One region of the Arthrobacter sp. CP30 genome, then DNA from elsewhere that is predicted to be linked to it. Evidence: riboswitches for the same ligand, from Rfam matches in the RefSeq annotation. Region 1 holds a riboswitch; the other holds the start of a gene.
The links. A riboswitch is a leader RNA that binds a small molecule or an ion and turns the genes downstream of it on or off. The one in region 1 is predicted to bind thiamine pyrophosphate.
Positions count from the first base shown of each region.

Region 2: linked by a shared signal. The riboswitch ahead of ACTIMO_RS00730 (ECF transporter S component) and the one ahead of thiM (hydroxyethylthiazole kinase) in region 1 are both predicted to bind thiamine pyrophosphate.

Region 1 is NZ_JBQEMM010000003.1:148,879-154,152, reverse strand. Features, by position in the region: gene ACTIMO_RS05970 (thioesterase family protein) at 1-332, shown strand, start outside; gene ACTIMO_RS05965 (DUF427 domain-containing protein) at 457-741, shown strand; gene ACTIMO_RS05960 (aldo/keto reductase) at 862-1,893, shown strand; TPP riboswitch at 1,932-2,030, shown strand; gene thiM (hydroxyethylthiazole kinase) at 2,073-2,918, shown strand; gene thiE (thiamine phosphate synthase) at 2,918-3,604, shown strand; gene ACTIMO_RS05945 (lipoate--protein ligase family protein) at 3,733-4,503, shown strand; gene ACTIMO_RS05940 (MBL fold metallo-hydrolase) at 4,590-5,219, opposite strand; gene ACTIMO_RS05935 (S-(hydroxymethyl)mycothiol dehydrogenase) at 5,219-5,274, opposite strand, start outside.
Region 2 is NZ_JBQEMM010000001.1:160,599-165,872, forward strand. Features, by position in the region: gene ACTIMO_RS00725 (ABC transporter ATP-binding protein) at 1-1,267, opposite strand, end outside; gene ACTIMO_RS00730 (ECF transporter S component) at 1,264-1,872, opposite strand; TPP riboswitch at 1,933-2,057, opposite strand; gene ACTIMO_RS00735 (DUF4235 domain-containing protein) at 2,223-2,483, shown strand; gene ACTIMO_RS00740 (FUSC family protein) at 2,586-3,710, opposite strand; gene ACTIMO_RS00745 (4a-hydroxytetrahydrobiopterin dehydratase) at 3,826-4,473, shown strand; gene ACTIMO_RS00750 (FAD-dependent monooxygenase) at 4,489-5,274, shown strand, end outside.

The sequences.
Region 1 (5,274 bases):
CCGGCCATCGGCCGGGGCGCGGGCAGGTGTGGCTCCGGAACCCCTACGCCATGGTGGAGGGCGCAGCAGCGCCCGATGTGGTCCGCCTGGTCGGGATGATGGACGCAGCCAACGGCATCGCCTCGCGGGTGGCGCCCGGCGGGGACAGCTGGATGTTCCCCAACGTGGACCTGCAGGTCCATCTGTACCGGGAGCCCGCGGGGGAGTGGCTCGGCCTGGACACGCGGGTGACGTTCGGGCAGGACGGCGTCGGACTGACCTCGAGCGTGGTGCACGACCTCGACGGACCGTTCGGGCGGCTCGAGCAGATCCTCACCGTGCGGAAGCTCTGAGGGGCACCTGCCGGAATGACGGGGCGCCGGCCATGGTTGCACGAGGCACGGAAGCCTGCGGCGTGCTCCACGCCCGGGCGGTCACCGCGCCCACGCGCCCGTGGGACGTCGAGGAAGAGGAACCATGCCGAAAGCACTGTGGAACGATCAGGTCATCGCCGAGTCCGCGGACACCGTGATGGTCGAGGGGAACCACTACTTCCCGCCGAACTCCATCGCGGAGCAGTTCTTCGTCCCGACACGGACACAGACGGTGTGCCCGTGGAAGGGGACCGCGAGCTACTTCAGCCTGGAGGTCGACGGCGAGCAGAACAAGGATGCCGCCTGGAGCTACCCGGAGCCGAAAGAAGCGGCGGAGAACATCCGCGGTTACTACGCTTTCTGGAAGGGCGTCACGGTCAGCGCGTGACCACGTGAGCGAAGGGCGCCGTCGTTCGACGGCGCCCTTCGCGCGTGCGGGCCGAAGGCGGCCGGCACGGCACCACCCGAACGGACGACGGCGCCGCACGGCGCAGGATGAAGGAGCACCATGGAGAACCGGACACTCGGCAACAGCGGCACCTCGGTCTCGCACCTGGCCCTCGGAACGATGACCTTCGGCGCGGAATCGGACGAGGCGACGTCGCACGCCGTCCTCTCGGACTACGCGGCGGCGGGCGGCAACCTGATCGACACCGCCGACGTCTACACCGCCGGGGCCTCCGAGGAGATCATCGGCCGCTGGATCGCGAAGAACCCGGCCGAGAGCGGACGCATGGTCCTCGCGTCGAAGGGCCGCTTCCCCATGGGCGATGACGCCAACGACCTGGGACTGTCCCGGCGTCACCTCCGCCATGCGCTCGATGCCTCCCTCGCGCGCCTGGGCGTGGAGCACATCGACCTCTACCAGGTGCACTCGTGGGATCCGCTGACCCCGCTCGAGGAGACCCTCGGCTTCCTCGACCACGCCGTGGCGCAGGGCAAGATCAGCTACTACGGGTTCTCCAACTACACCGGCTGGCAGCTCACCAAGGCCGTGATGATCGCACGGCAGCGCGGGTACTGCCTGCCGGTCACCCTGCAGCCGCAGTACTCGCTGCTGGTCCGCGAGATCGAGGCGGAGATCGTCCCCGCGGTGCTCGACGCCGGCATGGGCATGCTGCCCTGGTCCCCGCTGGGCGGCGGCTGGCTCACCGGCAAGTACAGCCGGGACACGGAGCCCACCGGGGAGACCCGGCTCGGCGAGAACCCGCAGCGCGGGATGGAGGCCTGGGAGAAGCGCAACGCGCAGGACCGCACGTGGCGCATCATCGACACCGTGACGGGCATCGCCGGCGAGCGTGGCGTGAACGCCTCCCACGTCGCCCTCGCTTGGGTGGCCGCGCAGGCCGGCGTCACCTCCGTGATCCTCGGCGCGCGCACCCGGGAGCAACTGGCCGACAACCTCGCCTCCGCCGACCTCGAGCTCACCGCGGCGGAACTCTCCCGGCTCGACGACGTCAGCGCCCCGACCTTCAGCGACTACCCCTATGGCGGCCCGGGCATCGAGCAGCGCAGCCGCGTGATCGGCGGGGGCCGCTGACCCGGTTGGCTCCGTCCGCCTGACGGGCTATCGTTTCGAGCAGTGACACGGGGTGTCCCTCCAAGGGAGGGGCTGAGAAGAGACCCGTCGAACCTGATCCAGCTCATACTGGCGAAGGGATGTCCTGCCGGGCCCTCGGCCCCGTGCGTCCTGCCGCCCCATCGCGAGAGGTCGCCACCGTGCACCAGGTCCAGGAGAACCCCACCCAGGCCGTCGGCCCCGTCACCGCCGAGGACTGTGCGCTGCTGCTCGCGGCCCTCCGCGACGCCGTGCCGCTCGTGCAGTGCATCACCAACGCCGTCGTTACGAACGTCACCGCCAACGTGCTCCTCGCCCTCGGAGCGGCTCCCGCCATGGTGGACATCCCGGGCGAGGCCCGGCAGTTCGCCCCCGTCGCCTCGGCTGTGCTCGTCAACCTCGGCACCCCCACCGGTTCCCAGCGCGAGGCCATGCTGGAGGCGGCGGACGCGGCGAACGGGGCAGGGACGCCCTGGGTCCTCGACCCCGTCGCGGTCGGCTTCCTCACCGTCCGCACGCAGACCGCCGCGGAGCTCGTCGCCCTCCGCCCCGGGATCATCCGGGGCAACGCCTCGGAGATCATCGCGCTCGCAGGTGCTGGCGCTGGCGGCCGCGGCGTCGACTCCCTCGACGAGCCCGCCGCCGCGCTCGACGCCGCGCGGCTCCTGGCCTCCCGCCACGGGTCGGTCGTCGCCGTGTCGGGCGCCGTGGACATGATCGTCGCGCCGTCGGGTGCCGTCGTCGGCGTGGCCAACGGCACGCCCCTCCTCACGCAGGTCACCGGGGGCGGGTGCGCGCTGGGGGCCGTCATGGCCGCCTTCGCCGCCCTCACCGAGGATCCGCTCCTCGCGGCGGTCGCCGCGACCGGCGCGTACACGATCGCCGCAGAACACGCCGCAGCCGTCGCGTCGGGGCCGGGCACCTTCGGGGCACAGTTCCTCGACGCGCTCTCGGCCATCACCCCGGACGACGTCCGGCGCAGGCTGACCCTGCGGGCAGGCTCCTGATGCCCGTCCAGGACGGGAGCGCCCGGCCGTCGCCGGCGTCGTACCTGCCCCTCTACCTCGTCACGGACACCGTGCTCTGCTCGCCACGGTCGGTGCCCGACGTCGTCGCCCTCGCCGTCGGGGGCGGGGTGACCTGCGTGCAGGTCCGGGACAAGCGAGCGGGCGTCCGCGATCTCCTGGACCTGCTGGTGGCCGTGGCCGCCGCGGTGGACGGCCGGGTGCCCGTGCTGGTCGACGACCGGGTGGACGTCTACCTCGCTGCCCTCGCCGGGGGTGCCCGGGTGCACGGTGTCCACGTGGGGCAGTCGGATCTTCCTGCCGGCGTGGTGCGGGCCATGGTCGGACCGGACGCCGTCGTCGGACTGAGCGCGGCGACGCCCGGGCAGTTCGAGGCGGTGTCGGAGCTCCCGGCGGGCACGGTCGACTACCTGGGTGTGGGCGCGGTGCATGCCACCAGCACCAAGCCCGATCACCCGGCGCCCCTCGGTGTCGACGGGTTCGCGGGCCTGGTGGCGGCTGCTCCACTGCCCTGCGTCGCGATTGGCGGCATCACGGCGGACGACGCGGCTCCGCTGCGCCGTGCCGGGGCCGCGGGGATCGCCGTCGTCTCCGCCCTGTGCACGGCCGCGGATCCGTCGGCGACCGCACGCGACCTGCTCCGGGCGTGGCAGGACGGAAGGAGCTGATCCCTGCGCGACCGGTCGGCGGGACGGGGCTCCCGGCCGGCGATCAACGCTCGGTGCAGCAGGCACGACGTCGCCCGCGGTGGCCGGTCGCGGACCCCGCACCGGCCACCGATGCCTACGATGAAGGGATGAGCACTTTGTGGAACGGCGCCGACGCGCTCGCCGTCGTCGTCGAGGGAGGTCCCGCCGATGCAGGCCACTCCCCGGTGGACGACGCGGCCGTGGGGGGCGGGCCGCGCGCCGCTGCCGACCTCGATCGGGGCATCGCCCTGCTGCGCGAGGTCGCCTCGGGGACCCGCCCGCCGACGCTGCGCCTCTACCGGCCCAGCCCTACCGTCGCCTTCGGCCAGCGGGACGCCCGCCTCCCCGGGTTCGCCGCCGCGGGCCGTGCCGCCGAGGACCGCGGATTCACGCCCCTCGTCCGGCGGGCGGGGGGCCGGGCCGCGGCCTACCATGGCGGATGCCTGGTGGTGGACCACCTCGAGCCGGCGGCCGACGGCGTCGCCGGTACGCGGGCGCGCTTCGCAGCCTTCGGCGCATTCTTCGCGGCGGTGCTCGCCCGCGTCGGCGTCGACGCGCACGTGGGGGAGGTCCCGGGCGAGTACTGCCCGGGGGAGTTCAGTGTGCACGGCCGCCGAGACGGCGTCCCCGCGGTCAAACTCGTGGGCACGGCCCAGCGTGTGATCTCCGGTGCCTGGCTGTTCTCGTCCGTCGTGGTGGTGGAGGACGCCACGCCGCTGCGTGCGGTCCTCTCGGACGTGTACGCGGCACTGGGCCTGGACTGGCTGCCCTCGACGGCGGGCGGGGCCGAGGACCTGGCTCCGGGACTCGCCGTCGACGACGTCGAGCAGGCGCTGCTCACGGCCTATGCCGCCGTCGTCCGCCTGGACCACGCCTGACCGGCAGCTCGTCCGGAAACAGGGCGTCCCGCCCCTCCGGGAGGAGGGACGGGACGCCGGCGGACCGTGATGCTGCAGCTCCGGGGTCAGTGCCCGCGCGCGATCCATTCCTCGAGGTGCGGGGCCTCGTCGCCGATCGTCGTGCTGTCGCCGTGACCCGTGCGGGCGATCGTGTCCGCGGGCAGCGTCAGCAGGCGCGTCCGGATCGACTCGATGATCGTCGGGAAGTCGCTGAAGGACCGTCCGGTGGCGCCGGGTCCGCCCTGGAAGAGCGTGTCGCCGGTGAAGACCGTGCCGGCCTCCTCGACGTAGAAGCAGGTGGAGCCGGGGGAGTGGCCGGGCGTGTGCAGCGCGGTGAGGACGACGCCGGCGACCTCGATCCTGTCGCCGTCGCCGATCCACTGGTCCGGGCTCAGCTCCGGGAACACCATGTCCCACAGTTCGCGGTCGGCCTCGTGCAGGTGGATGGGTGCACGGACGGCGTCGAAGAGGTCCCCGACGGCGCGGATGTGGTCGTCATGCGCGTGGGTCAGGAGGATGGCCCGCACGGTGCGACCGTTCACCTGCTCGACGATCGCCGCGGCGTCGTGCGGCGCGTCGATGATGACGCACTCGTCGTCGTCACCGACGATCCAGACGTTGTTGTCGACGTCCCACGTGCCGCCGTCGAGCGAGAACGTGCCCGAGGTGACGAGGTGCTCGATCCGCGCGACCATCAGAGTTCCACCACCGAGCGCAGCACCGCACCGTCGTGCATCTTCTCGAAGGCCT
Region 2 (5,274 bases), on a different contig from region 1:
GGCGGCGCTTCTCGCCACCGGAGAGCGTGAAGGGGTTGGCCTGCAGGAGGTGCGTGAGGCGGAGGCGCTCGGCGAGTTCCGCGATGCGTCCAGGAGCCTGCGCGCCGCCCACCCTGGCCGGGCCGACGGCGAGCTCCTCCCCCACGCTCGCGGTGAGGAACTGGTGCTCGGGTTCCTGGAACACCGTCCCGATGCGCTGGACGAGCTCGGTGGACCGCCACCGGAAGGGGTCGTCACCGGCCGTGCCCGCGAGGGCCGGGACGGCCCGGACCGAGCCGGCCCGGGGGCGCAGCAGACCGCCGAGGGTCAGGGCCGCCGTCGACTTCCCGGCACCGTTGGGGCCCGTGATGCCGAGGGCCTGGCCGGCACGGACGGTGAGGTCGAGCCCGGCGACGGCGACCGGACCGCGCTTCGTGCGCGCGACGTCGAGCCCGGTGGCTGCGAGGAGCACCTCCCCTCCGGCGGACGTCGGCACGGCGCCGCCGACGGCGGGCCGTCGACCGGGCACCCACACACCCGCCTGTTCGAGACGGCTGCGGGTCGCCTCCTGCACGAGGACCTCGCCGGGTGCGCCGTCGGCGAGGACACCGCCGTCGGCATCCAGCACGATCACGCGGTCGACGACATCGGCCCACACCGCGACCCTGTGCTCGACGACGACGAGCGTGGCCCGGGTGCGGTCGAGGACCCGGATCACGGCGTCCCGGACCTCGAGGACGCCGTCCGGGTCGAGGTTGGCCGTGGGTTCGTCGAGCAGCAGCAGTCCGGGCTCCATCGCGAGGACGGAGGCGAGTGCGAGGCGCTGCTTCTGCCCGCCGGACAGGGCGGTGGTGGGGTGGTCGAGCGGCAGGTCGAGGCCGACGTCGTCGAGCGCCCGGTGCACGCGTCGCCAGATCTCGTCCCGCGGCACGGCGAGATTCTCCGCCGCGAAGGCCACCTCGTCGCCGACGCGGGCGAGGACCACCTGGGACTCCGGGTCCTGCAGTACCAGACCCGCGCGTCCCCGCGCCGCGGCGGGCGGGACGCCGTCGAGCAGGAGGTCCCCCTCCTGCTCACCCTCGTCATTGCTGCCGAGCACGCCGGCCAGCGCGTGGAGCACCGTGGACTTCCCCGCGCCGGAGGCACCGAGCAGCAGCACCCGCTCTCCGGGCGTCAGCTCGAGGTCGAGGTGCCGGGCGGCGAACGCCCTGCGCCCGGCATGACGCCAGCCCCACCCCCGCGCGCTGACCTGCACGGCGCGCGGGAGGGGCCCGCCGAGTGGTGTCACACGTCCGCCGTGCGGCCGGCGGCGAACGAGGACAGCACGCCCGTCCGCGCCAGGCCCCGGGTGGCGAGCCAGGACAGCAGCCCGGCGATGACGACGCCGGAGATGGCCGCGAACAGCACGTAGAGGAGCTTGAACTCGATGGTCCACAGCGCGTTGTACAGGATGTTCTCGCTGATCCCGAGCGCCAGTCCGGCACCGAGTCCGGCCAGCAGTGCCACGGGGAGGTTCCATCTCCGGTAGAGGAACAGCAGGAACACGAGTTCCGCGCCGAGACCCTGGATGGCGCCGGAGACCAGAACGGCCATCCCGAACTGCGTGCCGATGAGGGCGGACACGGCGGCTGCGAGGACCTCGCAGTAGATCGCCGCCCCGGGTTTGCGGATGATCAGGCCGCCGAGGACGCCGGCGATCAGCCAGCCCCCGGAGTACAGCCCGCCGAGCGGCGGGAAACCGGCGGTGAGCAGACTGATGCCCGAATAGCCGGCGGACCACGCGAAGAACAGGACGCCGACGGCGACCGCGATGACCGAGGCCACGACGATGTCGACGACGCGCCACTGGTTGGTGTGCCGGGAGACGCCCCTGAGGGCGGTGGGTGATGCCATGGTGGATCCTCCTGAGGTACAGGAGGGGGGAGTGCCGGTACCGCCGGGGCGGTGTCCGTGCACTCCGAGAACTCGACTCCCTTCGCCGGTACTAGCCGGATCAGGTTCGAGGGTCTGCGGCGGTCCGCACTCTCAGCGCCCGACCCGGCAGCGTGCTGCGGGTCTGCGCTCCCCTGTCGTGTGATGGTTGAGCGTTCCGATCCTACACCGCAGGGGCGTGCACCCGGGCAGGTCGACCGGCCTGGACGAACCACGGCGGCCGTCCCGCGGCCAGGGCGGACCCGTCCCTGCCGAGCGCCTCGTCGCGCGGCTAGGGTAGGTACAGGACCACCGGACGAGAAGGAGAAACCATGAACGTCGTGTTCAAGCTGCTCGGAGTGGGAATGAGTGTGGGTGCGGGCTTCGTCGGCACCAAGCTCGTCGACTTCCTGTGGGAGAAGATCACGGGCGAGGCGCCCCCGAAGAGCAAGGACGGACTGGAGAACACGCTGCGCTCGGCCCTGGTCTTCGCAATCGTCTCCGGAGCGGTCAGCACCACCATCCAGGTGCTCACCAACCGTTCCACGCAGCAGGCGATCGAGAGGTTCGCGAAGACCCGCGACCTGACCTGAGCCACGGGCGCTCCGGGTACCACCGCGGAGCAGGAGGACAGGACGGGCTCCCCAGGGGCCCGTCCTGTTCTCTCGCAGGGCGGTGTCCGGGCGCCTCTCCCGCTACACGCCGTCCGCCTGTCGCAGGTCGGGCCTGACGGCCTGGAGGATGCGGTGGAGGCTCATGCCGATCGCCGCGGCTGCGCCGAACGGCACCTCCCTCGAGGACGTCCCGTACGCCGCCGCTTCCAGGTCGCGGAGCGCGCGTTCCGCCGCGGCGAGCATCGCGGCATCGTCCTCCTCCACCGTCCAGAGGTCCAGCACGTCCCCGACGGCCGTGAAGGCGGACTGCAGGGCCGGCCGGACCGCCACCGGCAGGGGCCGTTCGCGGGATGTCCCGTGCAGGGCGTCCTGCAGGAGGTTGGTGATGTTCAGGGTGTGCGAGGCGACCACTTCGAGGACCTCGACGTGCCGGTAGTCCTCCCGGACGTCACGGGGGTGGAAGCGTCGGCGCACGTTGCCCTTGCGACTCTCGTCCGCGTACTGGAGTGCGCTGCGGGCGTTGCGGGCCGAGGCCGAGAGGCCGTCCCGCACCTCCGCCCACCGTGCGTCGTCCTCCGCCCAGTCCTCCTCCAGCGCCTGGCCCATCTGCTGCAGGTCCCGGGCCGCGGTCCGTCGGAGCAGACTCATCTGGCCGACGGCGTCATTGAGGTGGAGCGGCGGGAAGATCAAGGCGCTGACGGCCAGCCCCACCCCCACGCCGACCACGGTCTGCACGAGGTAGCCCAGGGAGTACCCGAGGTCCTCGTTCCCGATCACGAGGACGAAGAGCCCGGCCGAGGCGATTCCCGAACCGCCGCCGGCCGTCCTCCTGAGGAATCCGCTCAGCAGCACCCCGGCCCCGACCACGAACCCGATGGTGATCCAGTTCGGGTCCCCCGCCCAGACCGCGACGTAGGCGAGGACGATCCCGAGGGTCAGGCCCACCACGGTCTGCAGGCCGAGCTTGAGGGTACCCGAGACCGTGGGGTACATGGCCAGGAGGGCGCCGAGCGGCGCGTAGTAGGGGTACTCCGACGGCGTCCCGGGGATGGCCAGGGCCAGGGTCCACGCGAGGGCGGCGGCGAGCGCCGCTTTCGCCGCGAGGAGGAGTTGCGGGTTGACGGCCGCCGCTCGCATGCGGCTTTTCAGCGCGGGGTCGAGGCGCGGGACGCGGAGGCGGCGACCGGGGATCCGGTTCTGGGACATCCCCGCAGTATGGCACCAGAGCGGTAGGTCCCGCCCGGGCCGGGGCGGCAGCATCGTCTCCATGGACAGGGAGCCCGCCCTTTCCCCAGGGGCCGTGCCGGACGATACTGGCGGCATGAGCATCCTCAGCACGCAACAGATCCTCGATGCCGGGCTGGACGACTGGCGGAAACTCGCCCAGGCCCTGCACGCCCGCTTCCTGACGCACGACTTCGCCACCGGGGTGGCACTCGTCTCGGCCATCGGCGATCTCGCGGAGGAGGCGGACCACCATCCCGACGTCACGCTGAGCTATCCCCACGTGGACGTGTTGCTCATGAGCCACGACGCCGCGGGCGTGACGGAACGCGACGTCGACCTCGCGCGCCGCATCAGCGACCTCGCCGGCGGTCGCGGTCTCCTGGCCGATCCCGCTGCTCCCGCCGTCGTCGAGCTCGCCCTCGACACGGCGGACGTCGCGGGGATCGGCCCGTTCTGGGCCGCTCTGCTGACGGGTGATGCGGATGCGCTGGACGGCGACGACGTCACCGACCCGACCGGACGCGTCCCGCTCCTGTGGTTCCAGCACACTGATGCCCACGACATCCCGCGCCAGCGCTTCCACCTCGACGTGTGGTTGCCGCACGACGTCGCAGAGGCGCGGATCGCCGGTGCCGTCGCCGCCGGTGGGACGGTCGTCGACGACGGGCGGGCGCCGTCGTTCACGGTCCTGGCGGACACCGACGGCAACCGCGCCTGCGTCTGCACCGTCCTGGGACGCTGAGGCGATCCGGCAGCCATGACCGGGCACGAGGACCGGGGAGAGGACGTCGACGTCCTGGTGGTCGGTGCCGGGCCGACCGGCCTGATGCTTGCCAACTGGCTCGTGAGGCTGGGCGTCCGGGTCGCCGTCATCGACGCGAAGGACGGGCCGACGGAGGAGTCACGGGCGCTCGGGGTGCACTCGCGCTCCATGGAGATCTACGACCAGCTCGGCGTCGTCGAGCGCGTCCTGGACCAGGCCGTGCGCGCAGTATCGATGCGGCAGGGATTCGGCCGGACGGCCTTCGCGCCCATCCCGCTCACCACCCTCGGTCGCGGGATCACCCCCTACCCCGGCATGTATGTGCTCGAGCAGAGCGCCAACGAGCGGATCCTCGCGGAGAACCTCCTGGCGCTCGGCGGGTCCGTCCGCTGGCGGCACCGCCTCGTGGCCCTGGACCTCGCCGACGGCGGTGTCGTCGCGCGCGGGGACGCTCCGGCGGGCCCCTGGACGCTCCGCGCGCGGTACGCGGTGGGGTGCGACGGTGCATCGTCGACGGTGCGGGCACTCCTCGGCATCCCCTTCGAGGGGACCACCAGCCGCCGGACCTTCTACCTCGTGGACGCCGTGGGAGTGGAGGGGCTGGCTCCCGCCTCCGTCAACATCCGGCAGGGCGCCACCGAGTTCCTCCTCGCCTTCCCCATGCGGCCCGACGGCGAGGGCCGGGGCGGGCAGCGCCTCATCGGGATCGCCTCCGACGACGACGCCCCCGCCGTCACGGAGGACGTCGCGCGGAGCCGCCTCGCAGCGTCCTTCGGTGTC